Regions from separate parts of the Streptomyces sp. NPDC051569 genome, predicted to be linked through region 2. Evidence: riboswitches for the same ligand, from Rfam matches in the RefSeq annotation. Region 2 holds a riboswitch; each other region holds the start of a gene.
The links. A riboswitch is a leader RNA that binds a small molecule or an ion and turns the genes downstream of it on or off. The one in region 2 is predicted to bind cyclic di-AMP.
Positions count from the first base shown of each region.

Region 1 (10,079 bases), on a different contig from region 2:
TCGACCTCGTTCTCCAGGTCGTCGAGCAGCTGGATCTCCCGGTGGACCAGGGACTGGAGCCGGCGGGCCAGATTGACGAAGACCTCGACCTTCTGTTCGTTGCCGACGCTGCTGGAGAGCCGGGAGGCCTGCACCACGGCGGTGATGGCACTCTCGTGCGACCTGGCCATCTCCTGTGCCAGCAGGTCGAGTTCGTCCCCGCCGGGCGAAGCCACCGCCGGGGGCGTACGCCGGGTGGGCACCCGTTCGCCGCGTCTGAGCTGTTCGACGACCGCCCGCAGGTCGGCCTGGCCGCGCGCGCTGGAGCGCCGCAGCGCGTTGCAGCGGCCGAGGACGGACTTGGCGGTGCGTTCCGCGCCGAGGGCGGCGGTGGCGACGGCGGCGAAGGCGAGCAGCGCCATGCCGACGAGCGCCATCCACACCTCGGCGGTGGGCTCGGCCGCGGTGGAGCGGAGGGCGATGACCACCGCGGCCGCGCCGCTGAGCGCGGCGACTATCGCCGGCAGGACGGCGGTGCGCAGGAGCTGTGGGCGTATGCGGGCGTCCGGCGCGGACGGCACGGCCGCCCGGCCCCTGGAGGGCAGCGAGCGGGTGCCCGGCCGGCCGTGCCGACCGCCCTCGCGGCGTTCCTGCCGCGCGACGGGTGCGCGAAGTTGAGACATCAGTGTCCTCGGTACGTCGGGCCCCAGGAACCGGCATGGCGCTGGCGCTGGTGGTGCGGCTGTGGCGCAGCGGCAGGACCGGCGCATGCCGCATGAGCCCTCCGTTGATCACCGAGCACACACAGTAGTTGGCAGGTGTTCGCGTGTGGTGGGCAGTTGACGAAGTTGCCCACAGAGCATCCCGCCCTGGTATGAGGCCTCGTACATCAGCACGAAATACTGCATTCGGGCGCGGCCGTGTGCGACCGGGGCCACAAGGTCGCGGCCATCAGGTCGACGCCATCGGGCCGAGGCCATCCGGTCGACGCCATCCGGTCGACGCCATCCCGTCGACGCCATCCCGTCGACGCCATCCCGTCGAGGCCATCCGGTCGACGCCATCCGGCCCTTACGGCGGCGGGCCTGCTGCGGACGAGTTCAGGCGGACGGAAGAATCACGGAGCGCGTGAGATGGCGCGGGCTGTCCGGGTCGAGGCCCCGCAGGTCAGCCAGGGCGAGGGCGAGGCGCTGGATCCGTACGAGTTCGGCCAGCGGGTCGAGCCGGCCCGCCACCCACAGCCCCCCGGTCGCCCGGACCTGTTCGGCCAGGCCTTCGGGGGCCGGCCCGAGCGCCCAGGTCGCCGTCGACTCCGTGGTGATGCTGATCGGACCGTGGCGGTACTCCATCGCCGGGTACGCCTCCGTCCACGCCAGGGCCGCCTCCCGCATCTTGAGCGCGCCCTCCTCGGCGAGACCGACCGCCCAGCCCCGCCCGAGGAAGGTGAACTGGACGCACTCGGTGATCCCCGGGGGGAGCGGACCGGCCAGGGCGGTCTCCGCGTCCGTGACCACCGCGTCGGTGTGCAGGCCCAGGTGGGCGCGGAGCAGGGTGAGGGCCGTGGTGGCGAAGCGCGTCTGCACGACGGACCGTTCGTCGGCGAAGTCCAGGACGACCAGATCGTCGGCGGCCGACCGCACGGGGGCGGCGGGGTCCGCGGTGATCGCGGTCGTCCGGGCCGTCCCCCGGACCGCCGCGAGGAGGTGCAGAACCTCGGTGGTGGTCCCGGAGCGGGTCAGCGCCACGATCCGGTCGTAGCGGCGCCTCCCGGGGAACTCGGAGGCGGCGAAGGCGTCGGTCTCGCCGAGCCCGGCGCCTTCGCGGAGCGAGGCGTAGGCGCGGGCCATGAACAGCGAGGTGCCGCAGCCGACGACGGCCGTACGCTCACCGGGCCGGGGCAGTTGATCGTCCAGCCCTCCGGCCAGTGCCGCCGCCCGGCGCCAGCACTCGGGCTGGGTGGCCAGTTCCGTCTCCACGAACGTCACGCGCGTCTCCACTCCCCTGTTCCCGCTCCCCTGTCCCCACCGCTGTCCCCGCCGCCCGGAGCCGCCGGTCCCGGAGCCCGCTGCCCCAGGACCGTGACGAACCCCCCGGACCCGCTACGCCGAGGGCGCCGTCTCAGCCGTCTCCTCCGCTTTTCCCTGGTGGGCGTCCGTCCCCGGCGCGGCGTCCGCGACCGCGAGGGGGGCCGCCGCCAGGGGCCGGCCGCCCACCGGCGTGGCCGCGACGGCCCGCCACCACGGAGCGGAGGGGACGTCGTCCCCGGTGGGCTCGAAGGGCTGGCCGGGGCGGGGCAGCGCGAGCCCGGCGCCCGCCTCCTCGGCCGCCGCGACCGTGCCCTCCCCCGGTTCCGCCCACGGATGCGGGGCCAGGTTGAACGTGGCCCAGTGGATCGGCAGCATCACGCCGGACGGCCGGTCGCCCTGGAGGTCGAGATGGGCGCGCATCCCCTCGGCCGGGGTCATGTGGATGTCGGGCCAGTACTCGCTGTACGCACCGATCTGGATCATTGTGGCGTCGAAGGGGCCGTGCTCGGCGCCGATGTCGCGGAAACCGGGGAAGTAGCCGGTGTCGCCGCTGTGGTAGATCCGGTGGTCCGGTCCCGTGACGACCCAGGACGCCCAGAGCGTGTGCTGCTGGTTGCGCAGGCCCCGGCCGCAGAAGTGGCGCGCGGGGGTCGCGGTCAGCCGGATGCCGGCGATCTCGGCGGACTCGTTCCAGTCGAGTTCGCGCAGCCGCGACGGGGGTACCCCCCAGCGCTCCAGATGCGCGCCGACGCCGAGCGGCACGGCGAAGACCGTGTCCGTGGAGGCGAGGGCCTTGATCGTGGGCAGATCGAGGTGGTCGTAGTGGTCGTGGGAGATCACGACGACATCGACGGGCCCGAGCGAGGCGAGGGGTACGGGCACGGGGTGCAGCCGCTTCGGGCCCGCGAAGGCGAAGGGTGAGCAGCGGTTACCCCATACGGGGTCGAAGAGCACGCGCCGGCCGTCGATCTCGGCGAGCACGGTCGAATGGCCCATCCAGGTGATCCGCAGGCCCGAGGCCGGGGGCGTGGCGAGTTCGGCGAGGGTGGTGGCGTACACGGGGATGGTGCCGGTCGGGACGCGCCGCGCCCGTGCTTCCTTCTGGAAGTAGATCTTCGCGAACTCCAGCCCCGAACCGGACGGTCTGGTCCTGGCACCCACCGGGTTCTGGAACACTCCGTCGGCGAAGTTCGGCGAGCGGTGGATCCGCTCCAGCCTCTCCCCGGCCGAGTCGGCCCCGAAGGCCACGGGTCGCAGCGAGCGCAGCCGGGAGCGCAACGTAAGGGGGGAACCAGCGCCGGTCACGGCACCTCCTGGAGGTTCGATGTCGTCCTCATTATGGCCGGGGGCGTACGTCCGTGCGGTTCGAATAGACCGGAGCGACCCCTCCCCGCCTACGCCGGAGGAACGTCGTTTCCGCCCGGCGGGTTCCCGGCCGGCGGCCACCGCCGGTCTCCGCTGCCCCGGGCGCCCCGGCATCCGACCCGCCCGCCGGTGTGCGGCGTGACCTCGGGCGACAGGCGGTCGCATGGAGCCGTCGGGTGGAGCGGGGAGCCCAACCACGTGACCGTGACCGTGCCGGTTTTCTCCACGGACGGCCGGCGGGCCGCCGCCCGGAGGAGTGCGCCGCCCTCGGCGCGCCTGCGGGCGCCTACGCCTGTACGGGCGCGGGCGGTACGGCGCTCATCGGCCCGGACGATCTGCTCGCGGCCCCGGCCTCAGCCCCGGGCAGGACGCCCCCGCGCGGGAATCGCCGGACAGGAACCGCCGGTCGGAAGCCGCCGCGCGGAAGCGGCAGCTCGGAAGCCGTCAGTGCTTCAGCGGCAGCAGATCGGGACGCTTGGCCACGACCTGGTCGCCGGAGGACTCGCCGCGCAGCCGGCGCCCGATCCACGGCACCAGATGTTCGCGCGCCCAGTGGATGTCGTCGCGCCGGACCTCGAAGGTGCCGCGCGGCGGTTGCGGCGGCCATGTCTGGTCCGGGTCGGCGGGGACGTCGAGGCCGAGTACCTGTGCGGCGCGCAGCGCGACGCGGGTGTGTCCCTCGGGTGACAGATGCAGCCGGTCGCTGTCCCAGGCCCGCCTGTCCTGGACGGACCTGAGGGACCAGAGGTCGAGCACGGGGCAGTCGTAGCGGTCGGCGATGGACCGCACGTGCGCGGTGTAGGTGGCGATCTTGCCGCGCAGATGACGCAGGACGGGGACGCCCCGGGTGTCGAAGCCGGTGGTCACCATGACGGTGCCGACGGCCCCGGTGAGGTCGGCCACGGCCCGCTCGAAGCGCTCGGCGACATCGTCGGGGTCGGTGCCGGGGCGGATGATGTCGTTGCCGCCGGCGCAGAAGGTCACGAGATCCGGGGCCATCCGCTTCGCCCGGGGTATCTGCTCGGCGACGATCTGGTCGAGGAGGCGGCCGCGTACGGCGAGATTGGCGTACCGGAAATCACCGTGGACGAGGTCCGTCGTCTCGCCGGTGACCGGCAGTTGATCAGCGAGCAGGATGGCGAGCCGGTCCGCCCAGCCGACGTACAGCCCGTCGGGTCCTGGATCTCCGACGCCCTCCGTGAAGCTGTCACCGATCGCCGCGTACGACCCGAATACGCCGCTTCTTCTTGATCTCGCATCGTCTGCCACAGCCGCACATCTTTCACCTGCGGATGTGACCTACGCGACCGTAAGGAGGGATTGACGCGGGGTGAGATAAACCACCGGTCACATTTGGGCCAAGCCGGAATAGGCGAAACGCCTCCGCCCGGCACATGCGTGCCGGGCGGAGGCGTACCGAAGCGTGGGACCGGATCCGGTCAGATGGAGACGCCGTGGCCGCGGAGGTACGCCAGCGGGTCGATGTCCGAGCCGTAGTCCGGGCCGGTGCGGATCTCGAAGTGCAGGTGCGGCCCGGTGGAGTTACCGGTGGAACCGGAGAGCCCGATCTGCTGGCCCCCGCTGACGGTCTGTCCGGCCGAGACGGCGAGGGAGGAGAGGTGAGCGTACTGCGAGTAGCGGCCGTCGCCGTGCTGGATGACGACCTGGTTGCCGTAGGAGCCGGCCCAGCCGGCCGAGACGACGGTGCCCGGGCCGACCGCCTTGACGACGGTGCCGGAGGAGGCCAGGAAGTCGACACCGGTGTGGTAACCGCTGGCCCAGCTGCTGCCGGAGGCGTGGTACGAGGTGCCGATCCCTACGCCGGAGACGGGCGCGGTGAAGCCGGAACCGCTGCTCTGCGCCGGCGCGGCGGGCTGCGCGGCGGGAGCCTGGGTCTGCGCGGTGGGAGCCTGGGTCTGCGCGGCGGGAGCCGCCTGGGGAGCCTTGACCTCGGGCTTGGCCGGGGCCGCCGCCTGGGGCTTGCTCTGCGCATGGGGCTTCGCGGGCGCCGGGGCCACGTGGTGGTGGGCCGCCCCGGCCTTGGCGCCGAGGGTGAGCTTCAGGCCCGGGTGGATCAGCGACGGGTTGGCGCCGATGGCCCGGCGGTTGTCGTTGTACAGCTTGTGCCAGCCGCCGCGGACGTTCTGCTCCTGGGCGATCTTGGACAGGTAGTCGCCGGAGACGACGGAGTAGGTCCGCACGGTCTCGGCGGCGGCGTGCTTCACGACGGACTTCGCCGGGGACGCGGTCCGCTCCGCGGTGGTGGCGGTCTGCGGGGCGGCGGTCTCGGCGGCGTGCGCACCGGTCGCACCGATGAGCGGCAGCGCGATGACGGCTCCGCCCGCACCTACGGCGATGAGACCGCGGGCGATCGGGTTGGCCTTGGTACGACGGTGCTTACCCTGCACGGGCATGACGAATTTCCTCTCCGACGCCTTCGAGGTGAGCTGTCGGGTTCGGGCTGGAGATGCCCGGTCGCGCCAGCTGCGCGACTTAACCCCGAGCCGGTCCGGATATCCGGACCGGCGTACTTACCTGGGTCCCCCGCTCCTGCCACACGTGGATGGGTGGGTGTGAATTCCGGGCGGCGGCAGGATTCGGCGTTCCGCTCGGATTGAGGCTGAACGTAAGCGAGCCCGGAGCGCGGGAACAAGCCGATCATTTCCGCCGTTGACTCACACTTCGATATCGCTCCGGATTTCCGGTGACCCTGCGTGGATTACCGATCTTCACTTTCCTTATGGAGCGGGAATTCCGCTTCGCCCGACCGCCACGGAACGTCACGGATGAGATCCCGCTCACGGGCCCCAGCCCATCTCCCCCTCGATCGGGGCACGTTATGCGAAATAGCTCAATACGGACAGATCGCCATTTAACCGATATTCCCCCGCCGGCAGGTCCACGTGGCTCCCCTGCGGAATCCCGGGTTTCCGTTCCGGGGAAGCCGGTCCCGCCGGAATGCGATGTCGTAGGGTCAGGGACCGGCACCGTGGGCGAGCAGCGCCGACGGCAGACACGGAGGAGCAGGCCGTGACGCAGCAGCAGCCGGAGGTCCCGTCGACCGAGCCCGCGCTGACCGGGGTGCGCAATTTCCGCGACGTGGGCGGGCTGCCGACCACGGACGGCCACCGGGTGCGGCCGGGCCGGCTCTTCCGCAGCGGCCACCTCGCCGGCGCCTCCGCGGCCGACGCCGCCTTCCTCTCCTCCCTCGGCCTGCACACGGTCTTCGACTTCCGCAACGCGGCCGACCTCAAGCTCGACGGGAGGGACGTGGAGCTGCCCGGCGTACGCAACGTGAACATCCCGCTCACCGACCCCGCCGACGGCGCCGAGTTCTGGCGGATGGTCAGGGACGGCGATCTCGACCAGCTGCGCTCGCTGCTCTCGGAGGGCAGGGCGGCGGCCCGGATGACCGACTCGTACCGGGCGATCATCACCGACCGCACCGCCGAGCTCAGCCAGGTGCTGCACGCCCTCGCCGAGGACAGCGTCCCGGCGCTCCTGCACTGCGCGGCGGGCAAGGACCGGGCCGGCCTGTCCGTCGCGGTGACCCTCCTCGCGGTCGGTGTCGGACGCGAGGCGATCGAGGCCGACTATCTGAAGTCGAACGACCCGCACCGCCGTTATCTCGTCCGCCGCGGCGACAGCTCGGCCTCCGGGACGTCACCGGAGGTGATGGAGCTGCTCAGCCCGCTCTTCGACGCCCGCGCCGAATACCTCGCCGCGGCCTTCGAGACCATCGGGAAGACGTGGGGCGGCGTCGACCGCTATCTGGCCGAGGGCCTCGGGATCGGCCAGGAGACCCGCGAGCGGCTGCGCGCCCGCCTTCTCGACGAGGGCTGACCGGCGGATACGGGCCGGGCCCGCGCCCGCCGCCCGCTACTGCCCCCGCGCCCCCAGGTGGAAGAGCAGGTAGAGGAAGCCCGCGAAGAGATGACCGGCGACCAGATAGGCGAAGAGCCGGATGACGAGTCCGCGGGGGAACGTCTTCTCCTCGTTCACGCGCCTCGGCCCGCCTTCGTTCACGCGCCTCGGCCCGCCTTCGTTCACGCGCCTCGGCCCGCCTCCGGTGGCGGCCGGGTCCCGCTCCGGGTCCTGCTCCCGTTCGTGTGTCAGCGACATGGCTCGGTACCTTTCCGGTCAGCGGCGATGAGCGCGGCCACCGAGACACAGCTCGGCGGCGGGGCTCTGCAGCAGGGTGTGGACGAAGAGCAGCTCGGTCCCGCCGGGTCCGGCCGCCGCGATCCGGTGCGGGGTGAGTGAGTCGAAGTGCGCACTGTCCCCCGGGTCGAGGACGTGTACGGCGTCCCCGAGGCTCAGCCGCAGCCGTCCGCCGAGGACATGGATCCACTCCTCCCCCGGATGTACGCGGACGAGGTCGCCCTGCGCGCCGTACGGCACCTGGACCCGCAGCGGCTGCATGGCCCGGCCGGGGGCGCCCGCCTGGTGGTACGTCCAGCCGTCGGCCTCGACCGGGTCCGTGCGGCCGGCCCGGACGACGGGGTCCCGCTCCGGGGGCAGTTCGCCGAGCAGTTCCGAGACGGTCGTACCGTAGACGCGGGCCAGGGCCAGCAGCAGGGGCAGGGAAGGCTGCCGGCGGCCCGTCTCCAGACGGGAGAGATGGGCGGGTGACAGCCCCGCCCGCCGGGCCGCGGCCTCCAGCGTGAGCCGGCGGTTCCGGCGCAGCTCACGCAGCCGGGGAGCGACGTCGGGCAGTTCTCCGGGGAGCTCGTGGGGCGGTGGCCCCCCGGGCGGAGGTTCGGCCGGCCCGCCGGCAGGAGATGTGCTCATGTGCCCATTCCGCCAGGAACTTTTCCTCCGAGGCAAATTCCTTGCCTCAGAGGCAAAAATTCCGGCCGGGCGCGGGTCCGGGACCGTCGCGCCCGGCCGGTGCCGGTGCCTGCGTCTACCGGTTGGCGACCGCCTGCTTCACGAGTGTCCTGCCGAAGTCCCACATCAGTCCGCCACCGCCGTGGGCGTCATCCATGACCGCGGTGAACGCCGCGACGAAGCGTTCGACCTCCCGCTCCCCGATGGTCAGCGGCGGGATCAGCTTGATCACTTCCAGATGGTCACCGGAGACCTGCGTGAGGATGCGGTGCTTCTGGAGCAGCGGTACGACCACCATCTGCGCGAAGAGTCCCTTGCGGGCCGCCTGGAGCATGGTCCAGCGGCCGCGCAGTTTGATCGAGTTCGGCCGGCCGAACTCGATCCCGATCATCAGGCCCCGGCCGCGTACGTCGTACAGCAGCTCGTAGCGGTCCACCAGCGCCGCCAGCCGCGTCCTGAGCAGGTCTCCGGTCACCCGCGCGTTGGCGACGGTCTGTTCGTCCTCCATCACCGACAGGACGGCCAGGCCCGCCGCCATGGCCTGGGCGTTGGAGCCGAAGCTCGCGGAATGGACCAGCACCCGGTCCATCGACGAGTAGACCTTCTTGAAGATCCAGTCCTTGCCGAGGGTCGCGCCGACCGGCACGTAACCGCCGGAGAGCGCCTTCGCCACACAGACCAGGTCCGGCTCCACGCCGTCCTCGTGCTGGTAGGCGTAGAAGTCCCCGGTCCTGCCGAGGCCCGTCTGCACCTCGTCGGCGATGAGCAGCGCCTTGTGCCGGCGCAGCAGTTCCTGGGCGGCGCGCAGGAAACCGGGCGGGCTCTCGTGCACGCCCTTGCCCTGGATCGGTTCGACGACGAATCCGGCGACGTCGCCGCGCCTCAGCTCCCTCTCCAGTGCGTCGAGATCACCGAGCTCGATCGCGGTGTCGGGAAGCAGCGGGGCGAATCCGTCGCGGAAGCCGTCCTCGCCGTTGACCGACAGCGAGCCGGTGGTGAGCCCGTGGAAGGCGTGCGCGCAGTAGAGGATCCTGGGCTTGCCGGTCGCGTACCGGGCGAATTTGAGGGCGGTCTCGACGGCTTCCGTGCCGCTGTTGCCGAAGAACACCCGGTCCAGGTGCGGGCTGTGGGCCAGCAGTTTCTCGGCGAGCAGTCCGGGCAGCGGCTGGCAGTCGAAGCGGGTGAGGTCGGCGAGAGAGGCGTCGAGGACGTCGTGCAGCGCCTTGCGTACGACGGGGTGGTGGCGGCCCAGCCCCATGACGCCGAAGCCGGCGAGCATGTCCAGATAGTCGTTGCCGTCCTCGTCCCAGAAGTAGGCGCCCTCGGCCCGTTCGTAGACCCGGTCGAAGCCGATGGTGTGCAGCATGCGCGGCAGTTGGTGGTTGAGGTGCTTGGTGTGCAGCTCGTAGCGCTCGGCGCCGCGGTCCGCGAGCAGCCGCATGAGGTCGAATCCCTTGGCCTCGTCGAACTGCGCGGACTCGTTGGACTGGCTCATCGCTTGTTCTCCTTGCGTGCCAGGGCGGCACTGATCCGTCCTGCGATCTCCACCGGTGTGAGGCCGATGTCGGCCAGTACCTCACTCCGTTTGGCATGGGCCAGGAACTGTTCGGGGATGCCGTACGTCCGCAGGGGTACGTCCACCCCCGCGTCGCGCAGCGACTGGCTGACGGCCGAACCGACGCCGCCGCTGCGGCTGTTGTCCTCGACAACCGCGACCAACCGGTGCCCGGCCGCGAGCGGCGCGAGCTGTTCGTCGACGGGCTTGACCCAGCGCGGGTCGACCACCGTGCAGCCGATCCCGCCCTCGGCGAGCAGTTCCGCCGCCCCGAGGCAGGCGGGGGCGAGCGCCCCGACCGCCACCAGCAGCACGTCGGCGTC
Region 1 is NZ_JBITDJ010000038.1:8,869-18,947, forward strand. Features, by position in the region: gene ACIBAE_RS29100 (ATP-binding protein) at 1-662, opposite strand, end outside; gene ACIBAE_RS29105 (SIS domain-containing protein) at 1,080-1,964, opposite strand; gene ACIBAE_RS29110 (MBL fold metallo-hydrolase) at 2,079-3,311, opposite strand; gene ACIBAE_RS29115 (SGNH/GDSL hydrolase family protein) at 3,816-4,640, opposite strand; gene ACIBAE_RS29120 (peptidoglycan DD-metalloendopeptidase family protein) at 4,811-5,785, opposite strand; cyclic di-AMP (ydaO/yuaA leader) riboswitch at 5,789-5,951, opposite strand; gene ACIBAE_RS29125 (tyrosine-protein phosphatase) at 6,402-7,214, shown strand; gene ACIBAE_RS29130 (DUF6126 family protein) at 7,251-7,397, opposite strand; gene ACIBAE_RS29135 (helix-turn-helix domain-containing protein) at 7,512-8,162, opposite strand; gene ACIBAE_RS29140 (aspartate aminotransferase family protein) at 8,278-9,696, opposite strand; gene dxs (1-deoxy-D-xylulose-5-phosphate synthase) at 9,693-10,079, opposite strand, start outside.
Region 1: linked by a shared signal. The riboswitch ahead of ACIBAE_RS29120 (peptidoglycan DD-metalloendopeptidase family protein) and the one ahead of ACIBAE_RS21695 (M23 family metallopeptidase) in region 2 are both predicted to bind cyclic di-AMP.

Region 2 (10,079 bases):
ACGGTCTCGCGGGCGTCGTCGTCACCGACACCGCCCTCGGGGACGTCAGAGGGCGCGAGGGCTTCTACCACTACCGCCAGTACTCCGCCGTCGAGCTGGCCCGGAGCCGGAGCTTCGAGGACGTCTGGCACCTGATGTTCCACGGAGAGCTGCCGGACGCGGCCGGACGGGCGGCCTTCACCGCGCGGACCGCCGCGCTGCGCCCGCTGCCCGCGGAGGTCCAGGCGGCGCTGCCCGTCATCGCGCGGTCCTCCGCCCGGTCGGGACCGCTCGCCGGACTGCGCGGCGCGCTCTCCCTCTTCGGCGCCTCGGCCGGGCTGAGCCCGCTGTACGACATCGGCGCCGACCGCCGCCTCGCGGACGCCCTCGCCGCCTGCGCGGCCGTACCGACCCTGCTGACCGCGCTGTACCGCCTCGGCCAGGGCCTGGAACCGATCGCGCCGCGTGACGACCTGCCCCATGCCGCCAACTACCTGTACATGCTGACCGGCACGGAACCCGATCCCGACCGGGCGCGGGCGGTCGAGCGGTATCTCATCTCCACCGTCGACCACGGCTTCAACGCGTCGACCTTCACCGCCCGCGTGATCGCCTCGACCGGCGCCGATCTGGCCGCCTGCCTGGTCGGCGCGGTGGGGGCGCTCTCCGGACCACTGCACGGCGGGGCGCCGAGCCGGGCCCTCGACACGCTCGACGCGATCGGCACCGTGGACCGCATCGACCCCTGGGTCAGGGAACGGGTCATGGCGGGGGAGCGGATCATGGGCTTCGGGCACCCCGTCTACCGCACCGAGGACCCGCGCTCCCGCATGCTCCGGGAGATCGCCGAAGGATTCGGCGGCCCGCTGGTGGACTTCGCCGTCCAGGTCGAGTCACGCGTCGAGGCGATCCTCGCCGAGCTGAAGCCCGGCCGCGAGCTGCACACCAACGTGGAGTTCTACGCGGGCGTGGTCATGGAGCTCTGCGGGCTGCCGCGCGAGATGTTCACCCCGACCTTCGCGGCGGCCCGGGTGGTGGGCTGGAGCGCCAACATCCTGGAGCAGGCGGCCGACTCCAAGATCATCCGCCCGGCGGCCCGCTACACCGGACCGCCTCCGCCCCAGCCGGTGCCGGCCGCCTGAGAGCCTGTCGGGTGACCTCTGAGTGGCACGGCACCGGCGGGAGCGCGGGCGGGTCAGTGCGCCGGGCCGGCCAGGGTCTCGACCGGTGACGTGAACGGCGTACCCGAACCGTCCCGGCGCGGGTCGGGCTCCGGCAGCTCCACCGGTGTGCCGTCCTTGCGCGCCGCGCGCGCGGGGCTCGCCCCCGCCCAGGCCAGGACCAGCATGTCCTCACCCTTCAGGAAGCGCTGGCAGCGCACCCCGCCGGTGGCCCTGCCCTTGCGCGGATACTGGTCGAACGGTGTGAGCTTCGCCGTACGCACCGAGTCGTCCAGCGTGCCGTGCGAGCCGCTGACCGTGAACACCACGGCGTCCACCGCCGGATCCACCGCCGTGAAGGAGATCACCGCGGCGCCCTCGGTCACCTTGATGCCCGTCATGCCGCCCGCGGCCCGGCCCTGCGGCCGTACCTGCGCCGCCTGATAACGCAGCAGTTGGGCGTCGGAGGTGATGAAGACCAGGTCCTCCTCGCCGGTCCGCAACTCCGCGCCGCCGACGATCCGGTCGCCGTCCCTGAGCGAGATGACCTCCAACTCGTCCTTGTTGGACGGGTAGTCGGGGACGACCCGCTTGACGACGCCCTGGAGCGTGCCCAGCGCGAGCCCGGGCGAGGACTCGTCGAGCGTGGTCAGGCAGACCAGCGTCTCATCGCCTTCCAGCGCCAGGAATTCGGTGGCCGGCGCCCCGCCCGACAGATTCGGCGCCGAGGCCGTGTCCGGCAGTTGCGGCAGATCGATCACCGCGACCCGCAGGAGGCGTCCGGCCGAGGTGACAGCGCCGATATCGCCGCGCGCCGTCGCCGGCACCGCCGAGACGATCACGTCGTGCTTGACGCGCCTGCCGTCGCCGCCCTCCAGCGGCGCCCCGTTGGCCGTGCGGGCCAGCAGTCCGGTCGAGGAGAGCAGCACCCGGCACGGATCGTCCGCGACCTCCAGCGGCACCGATGCCACCGCGGAGCCCGCGGACTCCAGCAGCACCGTGCGACGCGGGGTGCCGAACTTCTTCGCCACCGCGGCCAGTTCGCCGGAGACCAGCTTGCGCAGCTCCGAGTCCGAGTCCAGGATGCCGGTCAGCTCGTCGATCTCGCCGTTGAGCCGGTCACGCTCGCTCTCCAGCTCGATCCGGTCGAAGCGGGTGAGCCGGCGCAGCGGCGTGTCCAGGATGTACTGCGTCTGGATCTCGCTCAGCGAGAAGCGCTCGATCAGCCGCTCCTTGGCCTGCGCGGAGTTGTCGCTCGACCTGATCAGCTGGATGACCTCGTCGATGTCGAGGAGCGCGACGAGCAGCCCCTCGACGAGATGCAGCCGGTCACGGCGCTTGGTCCGCCGGAACTCACTGCGCCGGCGCACCACCGTGAACCGGTGGTCCAGATAGACCTCCAGCAGCTCCTTCAGACCGAGCGTGAGCGGCTGGCCGTCCACCAGCGCCACATTGTTGATGCCGAAGGACTCCTCCATCGGCGTCAGCTTGTAGAGCTGCTCCAGCACCGCTTCCGGCACGAAGCCGTTCTTGATCTCGATGACGAGCCGCAGGCCGTGCGAGCGGTCCGTGAGGTCCTTCACGTCCGCGATGCCCTGGAGCTTCTTGGCGGAGACCAGGTCCTTGATCTTCGCGATCACCTTCTCCGGGCCGACCGTGAACGGCAGCTCCGTGACGACCAGGCCCTTGCGGCGGGGGGTGACGTCCTCGATCGTCGCCGTGGCCCGGATCTTGAAGGTGCCACGGCCCTTCTCGTACGCGTCCTTGATGCCGGTCAGCCCGACGATCCGGCCACCGGTGGGCAGATCGGGACCCGGCACGAAACGCATCAGCGTCTCCAGGTCGGCGGACGGGTGCCTGATCAGGTGGCGGGCGGCCGCCACGACCTCGCCCAGGTTGTGCGGCGGCATGTTCGTCGCCATGCCGACCGCGATCCCGGAGGCCCCGTTGACGAGCAGATTCGGATACGCGGCCGGAAGCGTGACCGGTTCCCGCTCCTGGCCGTCGTAATTCGGCTCGAAATCGACGGTGTCCTCGTCGATCGACTCCGTCATCAGTGACGTGGCGTCGGCCATCCGGCACTCGGTGTAACGCATCGCGGCCGGCGGATCGTCGTTACCGAGCGAGCCGAAGTTGCCGTGGCCGTCGACCAGGGGCAGCCGCATCGAGAACGGCTGCGCCATCCTGACCAGCGCGTCGTAGATCGACGCGTCGCCGTGCGGGTGCAGCTTGCCCATCACCTCGCCGACGACGCGCGCGCACTTCACATAGCCGCGGTCGGGGCGCAGGCCCATCTCGTTCATCTGGTACACGATGCGGCGGTGCACCGGCTTCATACCGTCACGGGCGTCCGGCAGGGCCCGGGAGTAGATCACCGAGTACGCGTACTCGAGGAAGGAGCCCTGCATTTCATCGACCACGTCGATGTCGAGGATCTTCTCCTCGAAGTCCTCCGGCGGCGGGGTCTTCGTGCTGCGGCGGGCCATCGCGGCTGCGGCTCCTTCACAGATGTCTGAGCGGCGGTTTCTTCAACTGACGCGGACCATTGTGGACCGAGCCACTGACAGCGCCGACCTCGACCCGTCGTTGAGCGCGCGCGGCACGGGAACTTCGCCAGGCGTCAGCGCGCTTGCATACAGTGGCAGGACTTCTCCATATCGCGATCGAAGGGACGTACATGCCCATGGGTCACACGGCCACAGCGCAGGCCGGTTCCGGCGGCCTGACAGCGACTGAGCACCGGCTGGCCAACGGCCTGCGCGTGGTGCTCTCCGAGGACCATCTGACCCCGGTCGCCGCGGTCTGCCTCTGGTACGACGTCGGCTCGCGCCACGAAGTCAAGGGCCGTACGGGACTCGCCCACCTCTTCGAGCACCTGATGTTCCAGGGCTCGGCGCAGGTGAGCGGGAACGGCCACTTCGAACTGGTGCAGGGGGCCGGCGGCTCCCTGAACGGCACCACCAGCTTCGAGCGCACCAACTATTTCGAGACGATGCCCACCCACCAGGTGGAGCTGGCGCTGTGGCTGGAAGCCGACCGGATGGGCTCCCTGCTCGCCGCGCTCGACGACGAGTCCATGGAGAACCAGCGGGACGTCGTCAAGAACGAGCGGCGACAGCGGTACGACAATGTGCCCTACGGCACGGCCTTCGAACGGCTGACCGCTCTCGCCTACCCCGAGGGCCACCCGTACCACCACACCCCGATCGGCTCGATGGCCGACCTGGACGCCGCCACCCTGGAGGACGCCCGCGCGTTCTTCCGGACGAACTACGCGCCGAACAACGCGGTGCTGTCGGTCGTCGGCGACATCGACCCCGAGCAGACGCTCGCCTGGGTCGAGAAGTACTTCGGGTCCATCCCGTCCCACGACGGCAAGCAGCCGCCGCGCGACGGATCGCTCCCCGACGTCATCGGCGGGGAACTCCGCGAGGTGATCCACGAGGAGGTCCCGGCGCGCGCGCTGATGGCCGCCTACCGGCTGCCGCACGACGGCACCCGTGAGTGCGACGCCGCCGACCTGGCCCTCACCGTCCTCGGCGGCGGCGAGTCGTCCCGGCTCCACAACCGTCTGGTGCGCCGCGACCGGACCGCGGTCGCCGCGGGCTTCGGGCTGCTGCGCCTGGCGGGCGCCCCCTCGCTCGGCTGGCTGGACGTCAAGACGTCCGGTGGTGTCGAGGTTCCGGAGATCGAGGCCGCGGTCGACGAGGAGCTGGCCCGCCTCGCCACCGAGGGCCCGACCGAGGAGGAGATGGAGCGCGCCCACGCCCAGCTGGAGCGCGAGTGGCTGGACCGGCTCGGTACCGTCGCGGGCCGCGCCGACGAACTGTGCAGGTACGCCGTGCTGTTCGGCGACCCGCAGCTGGCGCTGACCGCGGTGACACGGGTGCTGGACATCACCGCGGACGAGGTGCGGGCCGTCGCCGCGGCGCGGCTGCGCCCGGACAACAGGGCGGTGCTGGTGTACGAACCGCTCACCGCCGATGAGAGCGCCGCCGACGAGGGCGCCGCCGCCGAGACCGACGAGCACGAGGGGGCGGACCAGTGACCGACGCTGCCGTGACCATGGACTTCCACCCGCAGCCGACGGCCGGCGAAGCCAGGCCCTGGGCCTTCCCGGCTCCCGAGCGCGGCACCCTCGGCAACGGGCTGACCGTACTGCGCAGTCACCGCCCCGGACAGCAGGTGGTGGCGGTCGAGATCAACCTCGACGCCCCGCTGGACGCCGAGCCCGAAGGGCTCGACGGCATCGCCACGATCATGGCGCGGGCGCTCTCCGAGGGCACCGACAAGCACAGCGCCGAGGAGTTCGCCGCCGAGCTGGAGCGCTGCGGCGCCACGCTCGACGCGCACGCGGACCACCCGGGCGTACGGATCTCCCTGGAGGTCCCCGTCTCCCGGCTGCCCAAGGCGCTCGGCCTGCTCGCCGAGGCGCTGCGCGCCCCCGCCTTCGCGGACAGCGAGGTCGAGCGGCTCGTCCGCAACCGCCTCGACGAGATCCCGCACGAGACCGCCAACCCGGGCCGGCGCGCCGCCAAGCAGCTCTCCAAGGAGCTGTTCCCGGCCTCCCTGCGCATGTCCCGGCCGCGCCAGGGCACCGAGGAGACGGTGGAGCGGATCGACGCGGCGGGCGTCCGCGCCTTCTACGAGGCGCACGTGCGCCCGGCCACGGCCACCGCCGTGGTCGTCGGTGACCTCACCGGGGTCGACCTGGACGAGGTGCTCGCCGACACCCTCGGCGCCTGGACCGGCGACACCGCCGCGCCCCGCCCCGCGCCGCCCATCACCGCCGACGACACCGGCCGTGTGGTGATCGTGGACCGCCCCGGGGCCGTACAGACCCAGCTGCTGATCGGCCGCATCGGCGCCGACCGGCACGACCGCGTCTGGCCGGCCCAGGTGCTGGGCACGTACTGCCTGGGCGGCACCCTCACCTCCCGGCTCGACCGGGTGCTGCGTGAGGAGAAGGGCTACACCTACGGCGTACGGGCCTTCGGCCAGGTCCTGCGCTCCTCGGCGCCCACCGCGCCGGGCGGGGCGACCGGCGCCGCGATGCTCGCCATCAGCGGCTCGGTGGACACCGCGTCCACCGGCCCGGCGCTGGAGGACCTCTGGAAGGTGCTGCGCACGCTCGCCGCCGAGGGGCTCACCGACGCGGAGCGCGACGTGGCCGTCCAGAATCTGGTCGGGGTGGCGCCGTTGAAGTACGAGACCGCCGCCTCCGTCGCGGGCACACTGGCCGACCAGGTCGAGCAGCATCTCCCTGACGACTTCCAGGCGCAGATGTACGCGCGGCTGGCCGAGACCGGCACCGTCGAGGCGACCGCCGCGGCTGTCAACGCCTTTCCGGTGGACCGGCTCGTCACCGTGCTCGTCGGGGACGCCGCGCGGATCAAGGAGCCGGTGACGGCTCTCGGTATCGGTGAAGTGACTGTGATCGCGGGCTGATCCGGCGCTGATCCGGGGCCGCTCTTCGGCCTGTCCGGTGCATCAGGAGACTCCGGCGATGGCCTGTCGCCGGAGTCTCCTGGCATACACCCCATATGCACCATTTGGCGTGCTGGTTCCGTGTCTGCCCTGTGGTGTGCGCTACAAAACGCCCTGCCCGTTTGGTGATCGAATGATGATCCGCCTAGCGTCGGTCCGGCTGTCCGCCAGTACCCCGCCGCAGCCGCGGCACCGGGCAGCCATCGCCGAGTCCCCGTCAGGCGCGAGCCCGGGGAGCCGGGGACCCACACGCAGTCCCCGGGGTGAATCGGACGCCTTCGCGCTCACCCGCGCGAAAGGGGCCCGTAGGAGACCTTCCTGCTCCGAACCCGTCAGCTGACCCGGTAGGCGAGAAGGAAGGAAAGGACCAGCCACTTCATGGCGTTCACCCGTGTCACCGGTAAACACCGCGCCCGCCGCCGCACGACACGTCGCGGCGCGGGTCTCGCCGGCGCCGCGACACTCACCGCCACCGGTGTCATCGGCGCCCTCGCGTCCCCGGCGCTCGCCGCCGGCGCGGACGCTCCGGGCGCTGTCCGGCACACCGGGCTGGGCCAGGCCTTCGCCATGAGCGACACCCTCGCCGACCGGATCGACGCGCAGGCCGACGCCCAGCGCCACGCGGCCGAGCGGGCCGCGAAGGCGGCGGCGCGGCGCGAGGCGCAGGCCCGCGCCCGGGAGCTCCGCGCCGCCGGGGAACGCGCCGCCCGCGCCGCCGAGCGCGAACGCCTCGGCTCCTTCCGGCTCCCCGTCGCCGGCTCGTACGTCACCACCGGCTACCGGTCCGGCGGCTCGTTCTGGTCCTCCGGCAGCCACTCGGGCGTCGACTTCCGGGCCGCGTCCGGCAGTTCGGTCGTCGCTGTCGGCGCGGGCACCGTCGTCGAGGCCGGCTGGGGCGGCTCGTACGGCAACAACATCGTTCTGCGGATGGACGACGGCACGTACACGCAGTACGGCCACCTCTCCTCCATCAGCGTCTTCGTCGGCCGGTCCGTCACCCCGGGCCTGCCGATCGGGCTGTCCGGCGCGACCGGCAACGCCACCGGTCCGCACCTCCACTTCGAGGCCAGGACGGGCCAGGAGTACGGCTCCGACATCGACCCCGTCGCGTATCTGCGCGCCCACGGAGTGCGCGTCTGACCGTTCGGACCTCGGAAGGCCCCGGTTCCCCGCCGGGGCCTTCCGTGTGCGCCGCGCTGGCCAAAAGATATCCATCGATTCCGGGCACCCATCGGAAATTCGCGTTGATTGCAATAGAGTCACGGATCAGGTGGCCATCGGCAGTGTTTCGCGCGGATTAAGGCGGAGGTTCGGACATGCGCATTCCCGCGCACTCGGTTTGCACGGCGGTCCGTGACGACATCGTCTCCGGCGTATTCGAACGGGGTAGCCGGCTCACCGAGGAGCAACTGGCGCGGCGCTACGGCGTCTCCCGCGTCCCGGTCCGCGAAGCGCTGCGCACCCTGGAGGCGGAGGGCTTCGTGACCACCCGCCGCCATGTCGGCGCGTGCGTGGCCGAGCCCACCGAGCAGGAGGCGGCCGACCTCCTCGACGTGCGTCTGCTGCTGGAGCCGCTGGGCGCGGCCCGCGCGGCCCAGCGCCGTACGGAAGCCCATCTGAAGGTGCTCCGCGGCCTGGTCAGGCTGGGGCAGGAGCGGGCCCGCCGGGGGCAGGGCGAGGACCTGCGCTCGCTCGGCGCCTGGTTCCACGAGACGCTCGCCCAGGCGTCCGGCAGCCCCGCGCTCACCGCCCCGCTCACCCAGCTGCGACACAAGATCGCCTGGATGTACACCGTGGAACAGCCCGCCCACCCCGTGGAGTCCTGGGCGGAGCACGGCGCGATCGTGGACGCGGTGGCACGGGGCGACGCGGAGCGCGCGCGGGCGCTCACGGCGCTGCACGCGGAGCGCACCGTGGCCGTGCACCGGTTGCGGCGGGCGGAGCGCGGCCGGGAAAAGGCGAAGGTTCCGCAACGTGCCGTAAACACCGCGAGTGCCCGCTCTTAACAATCGCGCCGTATACAAAGAAGAGAAATGAGCGGGACTTGTTTTGTGCTGCCCGCACATGGCGTGAAGCCTGTCGATCGAAAAGGAGTTCCCGGTGCGCTGAATTCAGCGCACCGGGAACTCCTTTTCTGGAATTCTGCGTACGAACCGGGTCAGACGGTCTCGGGAAGCTCGTCGAGCCCCTCGGCGACCAGCTTCGCCAGCCGGTCCAGGGCGGCCTCGGCGCCGTCCGCCTCGGAAGCCAGCACGACCTCCTCGCCGCCCTGTGCGCCCAGGCCGAGCACCGCGAGCATGGAGGCGGCGTTCACCGGATTGCCCTCGGCCTTGGCGATCGTCACGGGGACGCCGGTGGCCGTGGTGGCACGGACGAAGATGGAGGCGGGGCGGGCGTGCAGGCCCTCGGCCCAACCGACATTGACGCGACGCTCTGCCATGGTGTTGCCCTTCAAGTCTTCAAAGATGTTGTCTAGACCAGTGTGCCACGTGTCCCGGCGCATCCTCCGTCGTGGCTCCTCCGTGCGCCGTAGGCTTTGGTCATGGAGACGCCGTCGGACCATGCCTACCCCTCTCACTGGGAAGCAGACGTGGTGCTGCGGGACGGAGGCACCGCCCGGATCCGGCCCATCACCACCGACGACGCGGAGCGGCTGGTCAGCTTCTACGAACAGGTCTCCGACGAATCCAAGTACTACCGTTTCTTCGCCCCCTACCCCCGGCTCTCCGACAAGGACGTGCACCGCTTCACCCACCACGACTACGTGGACCGGGTGGGGCTCGCGGTGACGGTGGGCGGCGAGTTCATCGCGACCGTCCGCTACGACCGCATCGACGAGCGGGGCATGCCGGCCTCCGCGCCGGCCGACGAGGCCGAGGTCGCGTTCCTCGTCCAGGACGCCCACCAGGGCCGCGGCGTCGCCTCCGCCCTCCTCGAACACATCGCCGCCGTCGCCCGCGAGCGGGGCATCCGGCGCTTCGCCGCCGAGGTGCTGCCCGCCAACAACAAGATGATCAAGGTGTTCCGGGACGCCGGCTACACCCAGAAGCGCAGCTTCGAGGACGGCTCCGTCCACCTCACCCTGGACCTCGAACCCACCGTCGAATCCCTCGCCGTGCAGCGCGGCCGCGAGCAGCGCGCCGAAGCACGCTCCGTGCAGCGGCTCCTCACCCCGCGCTCGGTCGCCGTCGTCGGCACCGGCCGTGCGCCCGGCGGAGTCGGCCGCACCGTCCTCGCCAACCTGCGCGCCGGAGGCTTCACCGGCCTGATGTACGCGGTGAACCACGCCTTCGCCCCGGACCTCCGCGAGATCGACGGCGTTCCCGCCTTCCGGTCCGTCGCGGAGATCGGCGTCCCCATCGACCTCGCCGTCCTCGCCATCCCGGCGGAGCGGGTGCCGGAAGCGGTCGCCGAGTGCGGCGAACACGGCGTCCAGGGCCTGGTGGTCGTCTC
Region 2 is NZ_JBITDJ010000016.1:47,761-57,839, reverse strand. Features, by position in the region: gene ACIBAE_RS21715 (citrate synthase) at 1-1,121, shown strand, start outside; gene ACIBAE_RS21710 (DNA topoisomerase (ATP-hydrolyzing) subunit A) at 1,175-3,625, opposite strand; gene ACIBAE_RS21705 (M16 family metallopeptidase) at 3,817-5,187, shown strand; gene ACIBAE_RS21700 (M16 family metallopeptidase) at 5,205-6,587, shown strand; cyclic di-AMP (ydaO/yuaA leader) riboswitch at 6,821-6,991, shown strand; gene ACIBAE_RS21695 (M23 family metallopeptidase) at 7,005-7,766, shown strand; gene ACIBAE_RS21690 (GntR family transcriptional regulator) at 7,943-8,632, shown strand; gene ACIBAE_RS21685 (HPr family phosphocarrier protein) at 8,785-9,066, opposite strand; gene ACIBAE_RS21680 (GNAT family N-acetyltransferase) at 9,169-10,079, shown strand, end outside.

Region 3 (10,079 bases), on a different contig from region 2:
GGACGGCGACGCGCTGTTCTTCGGCCACGGCCTCAACATCCGCTTCGGCTTCATCAAGCCGCCGGCCAACGTCGACGTCGCGATGGTCGCCCCGAAGGGCCCCGGCCACCTGGTCCGCCGTCAGTACGAGGAGGGCCGCGGCGTTCCGTGTATCGCCGCCGTCGAGCAGGACGCCTCCGGCAAGGCGTTCGCGCTGGCGCTCTCGTACGCGAAGGGCATCGGCGGCACCCGCGCCGGTGTCATCAAGACGACCTTCACCGAGGAGACCGAGACCGACCTGTTCGGTGAGCAGGCCGTGCTCTGCGGCGGCACCGCCGCGCTGGTCAAGGCGGGCTTCGAGACCCTGACCGAGGCCGGCTACCAGCCGGAGATCGCCTACTTCGAGTGCCTCCACGAGCTGAAGCTGATCGTGGACCTCATGTACGAGGGCGGCCTGGAGAAGATGCGCTGGTCCATCTCGGAGACCGCCGAGTGGGGCGACTACGTCACCGGCCCGCGCATCATCACGGACCAGACCAAGGCCGAGATGAAGAAGATCCTGGGCGAGATCCAGGACGGTACGTTCGCGCAGCAGTGGATGGACGAGTACCACGGCGGTCTGAAGAAGTACAACGAGTACAAGAAGGCCGACGACGAGCACCTGCTGGAGACCACGGGCCGTGAGCTGCGCAAGCTCATGAGCTGGGTCGACAACGAGGACGCGTAACACCGTGTGGGTGGGGCCCCGTCAATCTGACGGGGCCCCACTCGCGTGACGCCGACGTGGGACCGCACGTACGGGTGATCCTGCTGTTACAGCGGGGATTTCGCCGAGCCGCAGCACTACACTGCTCTCCACATACGCGTCAGGCCCACAGCGTCGTGCGTCTTCCACGCGGCTGACCAGCACACCCCCTCCACCGCCTGCGGCCGTCGGGACGGCCGTCCGCAATGGGATTTGTGAGGACTCACGTGAGCTCGAAACCTGTCGTACTCATCGCTGAAGAGCTTTCGCCGGCCACGGTCGACGCACTCGGCCCGGACTTCGAGATCCGGCACTGCAACGGCGCCGACCGCGCGGAGCTGCTGTCGGCGATCGCCGACGTGGACGCGATTCTCGTCCGCTCCGCGACGAAGGTCGACGCCGAGGCGGTCGCCGCGGCGAACAAGCTGAAGGTGGTCGCCCGCGCCGGGGTCGGCCTCGACAACGTCGACGTCTCCGCCGCCACCAAGGCCGGCGTGATGGTCGTCAACGCGCCGACCTCGAACATCGTGACCGCCGCCGAGCTGGCCTGCGGTCTGCTGGTCGCCACCGCACGCCACATCCCGCAGGCCAACACCGCCCTGAAGAACGGCGAGTGGAAGCGCTCGAAGTACACGGGCGTCGAGCTGAGCGAGAAGACCCTGGGCGTCGTCGGCCTCGGCCGCATCGGTGTGCTGGTCGCACAGCGCATGTCCGCCTTCGGCATGAAGATCGTCGCGTACGACCCCTATGTGCAGCCGGCCCGCGCCGCCCAGATGGGTGTCAAGCTGCTCACGCTCGACGAGCTGCTGGAGGTGTCGGACTTCATCACCGTGCACCTGCCCAAGACCCCCGAGACGCTCGGCCTGATCGGCGACGAGGCACTGCACAAGGTCAAGCCGAGCGTGCGCATCGTCAACGCCGCGCGGGGCGGGATCGTCGACGAGGAGGCGCTCGCCTCCGCCCTCAAGGAGGGCCGCGTCGCCGGTGCCGGTCTGGACGTGTACACCAAGGAGCCCTGCACGGACTCCCCGCTCTTCCAGTTCGACCAGGTCGTCTGCACCCCGCACCTCGGAGCCTCCACCGACGAGGCGCAGGAGAAGGCCGGTGTCTCGGTCGCCCGGTCGGTCCGTCTCGCGCTCGCCGGTGAGCTGGTCCCGGACGCGGTCAATGTCCAGGGCGGGGTCATCGCCGAGGACGTTCGCCCGGGGCTGCCGCTCGCCGAGAAGCTCGGCCGTATCTTCACCGCGCTCGCGGGCGAGGTCGCGCTCCGCCTCGATGTCGAGGTCTACGGCGAGATCACCCAGCACGATGTGAAGGTGCTCGAACTCTCCGCGCTCAAGGGCGTGTTCGAGGATGTCGTCGCCGAGACGGTGTCGTACGTCAATGCCCCGCTGTTCGCCCAGGAGCGGGGTGTCGAGGTCCGGCTCACCACGTCGAGTGAGTCGCCCAACCACCGTAATGTGGTCACGGTGCGCGGCACCCTCACCGGCGGCGAGGAGGTGTCGGTCTCCGGCACCCTGGCGGGTCCGAAGCACCTGCAGAAGATCGTCGCGATCGGCGAGCACGACATCGATCTGGCGCTGGCCGACCACATGGTCGTGCTGCGCTACGACGACCGCCCGGGCGTGGTCGGCACGGTCGGCCGGATCCTCGGTGAGGCCGGGCTGAACATCGCCGGTATGCAGGTCTCGCGCAAGGAGGAGGGCGGCGAGGCGCTGGTCGTCCTCACCGTCGACGACAACGTGCCGGCGGCGGTGCTCACCGAGATCTCCGAGGAGATCGGCGCGGCCTCGGCCCGCACGGTGAACCTGACCGGCTGAACCTGACCGGCTGAACCCGGCCTGCTGAACCCGGCCTGCTGAACCCCGGCCCGTTGAACCTGACCGGCGGTGAACCTGGCCGGTGGTTGGATCTGACCGGCTGAGTCCGGCCGGCCGAGTGTGACCGCTCATGTGAGGGGCCCGGTGTCCACCGGGCCCCTCACGCGTTCTCCGGGCCGGGCGGCTGTCGCCGGTCCGCCGGGTGGTGGGAAGACGGGACCAACGGGGACAATAGGGATATGGCGGTCGGCTCGTACCGGCCGGCCGCTGTCCACGCCGGGCAGGCGTCCGCCTGTCTCACGTTGCTGAGTGATCAAGGAGCGACCATGGCTGGACAGTTTGAGGCGACCACGGAGATCGACCGGCCCATCGAGGAGGTCTTCGCCTTCCTCGCCGACGGCAGGAACGACCCGAAGTTCAGCCCCAGGGTGCAAGAGATCATGAAGACTCCGGAGGGCCCCACGACGGCGGGCACCGTCTACCTGAGCACGGTCAAGGACGCCGGGATGACGACCAAGCGGGAGTTCCGGATCAGTGAGTTCGATCCGCCCCGCAGGATCCGCTGGACGGAGACGTCCAAGAACCTCGTCACGTCCAAGGAAGGCGGCTACGACCTGGAGCCCGCCCCGGACGGGAAGACCAAGGTCCGGATCTACAACGTCCTGGAGGGCCACGGCGTCGGCAAGCTACTCACCGGCTTCGCACTGAGCGCGGCCCGCAAGGACGCGCCCGCCTTCGGCGACCGCATCAGGACCGCCGTCGAGGAGGAGCAGGTCTGAGACTCCCGGCACGGACGTACCCCCGCCCCACCGAGGTGGAGCGGGGGCGGAACGGGTCTGTCAGTAGGGGCCGTTCACGTTGTCGATCGAGCCGTACCGCGCGGCGGCGTAGTTGCAGGCGGCGGTGATGTTGGCGACCGGGTCGTAACTGTCCATCGACGTGCCGGGTACGTGATACGCCTGGAAGGTCGGGTCGATGACCTGGAGCAGACCCTTGGACGGAGTTCCGGCCGCGGCGTTGGAGTCCCAGTTGTTGATGGCGGACGGGTTGCCCGAGGACTCGCGCATGATGTTGCGGTGGATACCGTCGTAGGAACCGGGAATGCCGTGCGCGGCCATGATGTCCAGCGACTCCCTGATCCAGCCGTCCAGATCGTCGGAGTACGTCTTCTCGGCCGCCTGGACGACGGCGCCGCCGTCCGCGGTGGGCCCGCTCTCCGTGGCGGCGGGCGCGGCCTTCTGCCCGGCGGCGGACGGGGCGGCCGTTCGCGGCGCGGCCGTTCGCGGCGCGGCCTTCTCGCCCAGGACCAGCGTGAGGCCGGGGTGGATGAGTGACGGATTGCCGCCCACGGCCCGCCGGTTGTCCTGGTAGAGCTTCTTCCATCCACCGCTCAGCGCGTGGGCTTCCGCGATCTTGGAAAGGGAATCGCCCCGGACCACGAGGTGGGTCGCGGGGGCTTCCCGCAGAGCGGTTTCCTTCGCGGCGGCGGCGGTGACCGCGGTCACCGGGTGGGCGCTCACCTGCCGGGCCTGCGGAGCCGCCTCGGCGGTGGTCGCGGCTATCAGCGGCAGGGCCAGTGCGGCGCTGCCCGTGCCCGCGGCGACGAGACGCCGGGCGAGCGGGCTGCTTCCGGGACGACGGTGCTTTCCCTTGGTGGGCATGACGCATTCCTCTCCGTCGCCTGCGAGGTGAGCTGTCGGGTTCGGGCTGGAGATGCCCGGCCGCGCTGTGCGCGCGGCTTCACCCCGAGCCGATCCGGATCGCGGATCGGCGACTTACCTGGGTTCCCCGCTCCTGCCGGAAGTGAGTGGGTGTGGTTTCCGGACGGTGGCAGGATTCGGCGTCCATCCGGATGTAGGTGAACCTAAGCGGGAATCTCCGGGCGAAACAAGTCCTGAATGTGCGGCTCCATGTCATCAATGAATCGGGTCGGGAAACATTCGGTTAATCGCTCGGTGCCGGAGAACTCAAATTCCTTTCCCCTGAGGGAAGTCGGTGGAGGGACCGGGGGAGAGCGGCCGCCTCCCGACGTGACACGGATCACGATCGGGGCGGAAATGCCTCTCTGAATGACACCCGAAAGTGATCGATTTGCGTGAAAGGTACATTCCGCCTTCGTGGGAAGAATGGTCTACTTCGCCCGTGCGGGAGTCCCGTGCGGGAGTCCCGTGCGGGAGTGGAGTGTCGACGTGACCTTCGGGTCGCGCCCCGGCCGGCGGGAAATGGATCACCCCGCGCGGTGGCGCGGGTGCGGCGGACGAACAGCGGTCCGGTCCCGAATGCGCGGGGCTTTTCCTCTTTCTGATGGCCCGTCGTGCAGCATTCCTTTTCCATGGCACGTCAGGAGAAAGGAGAAACATCCCCGAGCCGCTCGCGTCCGTGTATGTGAATCCATTCCGGGAAGGAACAGGACGGCGCGGACGCGGGCACCCGCGTCCGAACTCACGGGCACTCAGCGGCATGGGGGCGGCGGGCAATTCCGGGCGCCGCCGCCCAAGGCGCCCCGCCCCGCGCCGTATCGGACGCGCCGCCCCTTCCCTCCCGCTCGCCGGCCCGGACCCCGCGTCGCGGTCAGAGCCGGGCGGCCTTCAGGGCCATGTGCAGCAGCAGCCGGTCCTCGCCCTCGTCCAGGTCCAGGCCGGTCAGCTGTTCGATGCGGGAGAGCCGGTAGTAAAGGGTCTGGCGGTGGATGCCGAGCGCCCCGGCCGTGCGGCTCGCCTGGCCCGCGCAGTCGAGGAACACCTCGGCGGTGTGGGCCAGCTCCGCGTGCGCCGGCTCCAGCAGTGGCCGGACCACCGGATCGGGCTCCGGAGGGAGCGCGGTCAGCAGGCGGTACGGGCCGATCGCCGGCCACTGGGCCACCGGGCCGAGGCGGGGCTGGGCCACGGACGCGCGGGCGGCGGAGACCGCTTCCCGCCAGGCCGCGGGCAGCTCCGCCAGGCCCCGGCGCGGCGTCCCGGATCCGGCGGCCGCGCCCCGGCCCGCGCCCTCGCGCAGCCGGGCCAGCGCCGTGAGCGCGGGAGCCAGCGCGTCCGGTGAGCGGAGCCGTACGAGCAGGGCGAGCGCCACGGCGTCCGCCGCGTAGGGCAGCGTGCACAGCGCCGCCGTCCCCGGCACCGCCCGTACCTGCGGTTCCTCTCCCCGCCAGGGCGCCACGCACAGCATCACGTGCAGGCCGTCCGCACTCGGCCCGAGAGCCGTACGCAGCGCCGCGGCCGCCATGTCCCGCTCCCAGCCGCCCCCCGCCGTGAGCACGGCCCGCAGTTCACGCGCCAGATCCGCGCCGGCCTTCACCTCTTCGGCGAGCAGGTCACCGATCCGCGTGGTCACCTCCATGGCCGCGGCCAGCCGTGACGCGCTCGGCCCCGGGGCGGAGTCGTCGAGCAGCCAGACGTATCCGAGCACCGTGCCCCGGTGCCGTACGGGCAGGCAGATCCGGCCCCGGAAGACGCCCGCGTCCGGAACAGCCGGGATATGGACCGGGCCGGTCGCCCGCGCGATGCCGAAGCCCTCGAACCACGCCCGGACCGCCGGTGTGGACTTCCTGGTCATGATCGAGCGGGTCCTGACCGGGTCCATCGCCGCGTCGTCGTCGCTGTCGTGCGCGCCGAAGGCGATCAGGCCGAAGTCGCGGTTCTCCAGGGTCGCGGGCACCCCGAGCATCGCCGAGATCTCGTCGACCAGGTCCTGGTAATCGCCCTTCACCCCGACATTCTCCCACCGCTTTCAGACACATGTCTGAGATCAGGGCCACGGATGCGTGACAGCTGTCGATGGCAGAGGATCGGACCGGTCCCTAGGTTTCACCGTGGTTCTCCGTGCCGTGCCGGAACCGATCGCGGTTCTGTTCCGTTCCGCTACGTACTCGCTCGATCTCTTCCGTGGAGGTGCCCTGTGCTGGGTCCCGTGATCCTTGCCGCGTCGCGCAGCGACAGAATGCGCCGTATCGTCTCGGCCGCCCCGGTCACCAAGCCGGTGGTCAACCGCTTCATCGCCGGTGAGACGGTCGAGGAGACCACCCCCGTCATCGCGTCCAAGGCCGCCCGCGGCCTGGAGGTCACCCTCGACGTCCTCGGCGAGGACATCACCGACCCGGCCGAGGCGACCCGGGCCCGGGACGCGTACCTGCGGCTCATCGAGGCCCTCGCGCCGCTGGAGCTGGGTGTACGCGCCGAGATGTCCGTGAAGCTGTCGTCCTTCGGCCAGGCGCTGGCCGGCGGCCACGACCTCGCGCTGAAGAACCTCGCCCCCGTCGTCGAGGCCGCCGACGCCATCGGCACCACGGTCACCCTCGACATGGAGGACCACACCACCATCGACTCGACGCTCGCCATCCACGCGGAGATGCGCGCGCGCTTCCCGCAGACGGGCGCCGTGATCCAGTCGTATCTGTTCCGCACCGAGGACGACGCCCGGGCGCTCGCCGCCGCCGGCTCCCGCGTGCGGCTGGTGAAGGGCGCCTACAAGGAGCCCGCCTCCGTCGCGTACCAGGACAAGAGCGACGTCGACAAGGCATACATCCGCTCCCTGAAGATCCTGATGGACGGCGACGGCTACCCGATGGTCGGGTCCCACGACCCGCGCATCATCGCGATCTCCCAGGACCTCGCCCACCGCGCGGGCCGTAAGCTCGACGAGTACGAGTTCCAGATGCTGTACGGCATCCGCGAGGCCGAGCAGGACCGGCTGGCGGCCGAAGGCCACCGGATGCGCGTCTACATCGCGTACGGCACCGACTGGTACGGCTACTTCATGCGCCGCCTCGCCGAGCGCCCCGCCAACCTCGCGTTCTTCCTGCGTTCGCTGGTCAGCCGCGGCTGAACCCCCCACCTGACCTACTGATTAAGGAGATACGGCCCCCATGGACGCAGTGACCAAGGTCCCCACCCCGGTCAACGAACCGGTGCACGGCTACGCCCCCGGTTCCCCCGAGCGTGCCCGTCTGGAGGTCAAGCTCAAGGAGCTGGCCGAGAACCCCGTCGACCTGCCGATGACCATCGGCGGCGAGAAGCGGATGGGTGGCGGCGCCCGCGTCGACGTCGTCCAGCCGCACAACCACAAGGCCGTCCTCGGTACCTTCGCCGGCGCCAATGAGCAGGACGCGCAGGACGCGGTCGACGCCGCGCTCGCCGCCGCTCCGGCCTGGCGCGCGATGTCCTTCGACGACCGCGCCGCGATCATCCTGCGCGCCGCCGAGCTGCTGGCGGGCCCCTGGCGCGAGACCATGGCCGCCGCGACCATGCTCGGCCAGTCGAAGACCGCCCAGCAGGCCGAGATCGACTGTCCGTGCGAGCTCGTCGACTTCTGGCGCTTCAATGTGGCGTACGCCCGTGACCTGCTCGCCGAGCAGCCGCCGGCCAACTCGCCGGGCGTGTGGAACCGTCTCGACCACCGCCCGCTCGAAGGCTTCGTCTACGCGATCACGCCGTTCAACTTCACGGCCATCGCGGGCAACCTGCCCACCGCGCCCGCGCTCATGGGCAACGTCGTGGTCTGGAAGCCGTCCCCCACGCAGACCCTCTCCGCCGTGCTCCTGATGGAGCTGCTGGAGGAGGCCGGCCTGCCCAAGGGCGTCATCAACCTGGTGACCGGCGACGGCATCGCCGTCTCCGAGGTGGCGCTGAACCACCGCGAGCTGGCGGGCATCCACTTCACCGGCTCGACCAAGACCTTCCAGCACCTGTGGAAGACGGTCGGCAACAACATCGAGAAGTACCGCTCCTACCCGCGCATCGTCGGCGAGACGGGCGGCAAGGACTTCGTCGTCGCCCACCCGAGCGCCGACCGCGCGATCCTGAAGACGGCGCTGACCCGCGGCTCCTTCGAGTACCAGGGCCAGAAGTGCTCGGCGTCCTCGCGTGCGTACGTCCCCGCGTCGATCTGGAACGACGGCTTCAAGGAGGAGTTCGCGGCTGAGGTCGACGGCCTCACCATGGGTGACGTCACCGAACTGTCGCACTTCATGGGCGCCGTCATCGACGAGCGTTCCTTCGCGAAGAACAAGGCCGCCATCGACCGCGCCGCGGCCGACCCGGCCTGCACGATCATCGCGGGCGGTACGTACGACGACTCCGTCGGCTACTTCGTCCGGCCGACCGTCATCGCCTGCACCGACCCGGAGAACGAGGTCTTCACGACCGAGTACTTCGGCCCGGTCCTCGCGGTGCACGTCTACGACGACGCCGACTACGAGACGATGCTGGCCCAGATGGAGTCCGTCTCGGCGTACGCCCTGACCGGCTCGATCATCGCCGGTGACCGCGCGGCCGCGGCCGACGCGATGGCGAAGCTGCGCTTCGCGGCCGGCAACTTCTACATCAACGACAAGTCGACCGGCGCCGTCGTCGGCCAGCAGCCTTTCGGTGGCGGCCGCGCGTCCGGCACCAACGACAAGGCCGGCGCCCCGCAGAACCTGATGCGCTGGACGCTGACCCGCGCCATCAAGGAGACGCTGGTCCCGCCGACGGACTACCGCTACCCGCACATGGGCTGATCCGGCGGGCGTCTCGCGGGGCGCCGCCGGTCACACCCCGAAGCCGCCCCCGTTCCGGTCTCCGACCGGTTCGGGGGCGGCTTCATGTCGTCAGGGCGGTCGGTGTGATCGGTGTGATCGGTGTGATCGGGGTGGTCGGTCTGGTCAGACCCTGCGCCAGCGGGCCATCCCGAAGGAGAAGATCCCGAACAGCGCCAGTCCCACCGCCACCACGGCCAGCAGCCACGGTCCCGCCGGGGTGCCCGTGAAGGAGCGCAGGGTGTCGTCGAATCCCTTGGCCTGGTCCGGCTCGTACTCCACCGCGGCCCGGACGACGAACACCCCCACCGCCGTGAAGAGCACCCCGCGCGCCGTCCCGCCCCCGACGCCCGTCACATCGACGAACCTGCGGGCCTTGCGTGACATCTCGGCGAGCTTCAGATGCTTGTGGTACTCGCGCAGCGCCGCGCGGGCACCGATCCACAGTCCCGCGACGGCGATCCCGACCCCCGCGATCCCGACGATCCACTGCCCGCCGGGCAGCCCCAGCGCCCTGGCCGTGACGTCCTGGGACTGCTGGTCGCTGGAGCCGCTGCCGCTGCTCTTGTCACCCGCGGCGAACGCCAGGACCGAGTAGGCCATGAATCCGTAGAAGACGAAGCGCCCCGCCGACAGCAGCCGCTTGGTCGTCTTGCGCCCCTCCTGCCCCGCCGCGCCGAACAGGGCCTCGGAGAGCCGCCACAGCGCCATCCCCACCAGCCCGATCCCGAGGACCCAGAGCACGACGGTGCCCATCGGCTTCCCGGCTATCTCCTGCAGCGCGCCGCCCCGGTCGGCCTGTTGGCCACCGCCGCCGAACGCGATCTGCAGGGCCAGCACGCCGATGAGCAGGTAGATCACCCCGCGCGCGCCGAAGCCCCAGCGGGCTGCCGCCTCCATGGCCGGGCTGTTCGCCGCCTGGCGTGCCTTGTCCCGACCGTTGAGTGACATCGTCTGTGCGTTCATGTCGGCCTCGCCTCCCGCCCTCCGGGTGCCCTGGCCCGTCCGGTGGAAACGGCCGGGC
Region 3 is NZ_JBITDJ010000001.1:527,357-537,435, forward strand. Features, by position in the region: gene ilvC (ketol-acid reductoisomerase) at 1-706, shown strand, start outside; gene serA (phosphoglycerate dehydrogenase) at 952-2,544, shown strand; gene ACIBAE_RS02245 (SRPBCC family protein) at 2,871-3,323, shown strand; gene ACIBAE_RS02250 (transglycosylase SLT domain-containing protein) at 3,384-4,205, opposite strand; cyclic di-AMP (ydaO/yuaA leader) riboswitch at 4,210-4,364, opposite strand; gene ACIBAE_RS02255 (PucR family transcriptional regulator) at 5,116-6,249, opposite strand; gene ACIBAE_RS02260 (proline dehydrogenase family protein) at 6,439-7,365, shown strand; gene pruA (L-glutamate gamma-semialdehyde dehydrogenase) at 7,406-9,037, shown strand; gene ACIBAE_RS02270 (DUF1206 domain-containing protein) at 9,182-10,021, opposite strand.
Region 3: linked by a shared signal. The riboswitch ahead of ACIBAE_RS02250 (transglycosylase SLT domain-containing protein) and the one ahead of ACIBAE_RS21695 (M23 family metallopeptidase) in region 2 are both predicted to bind cyclic di-AMP.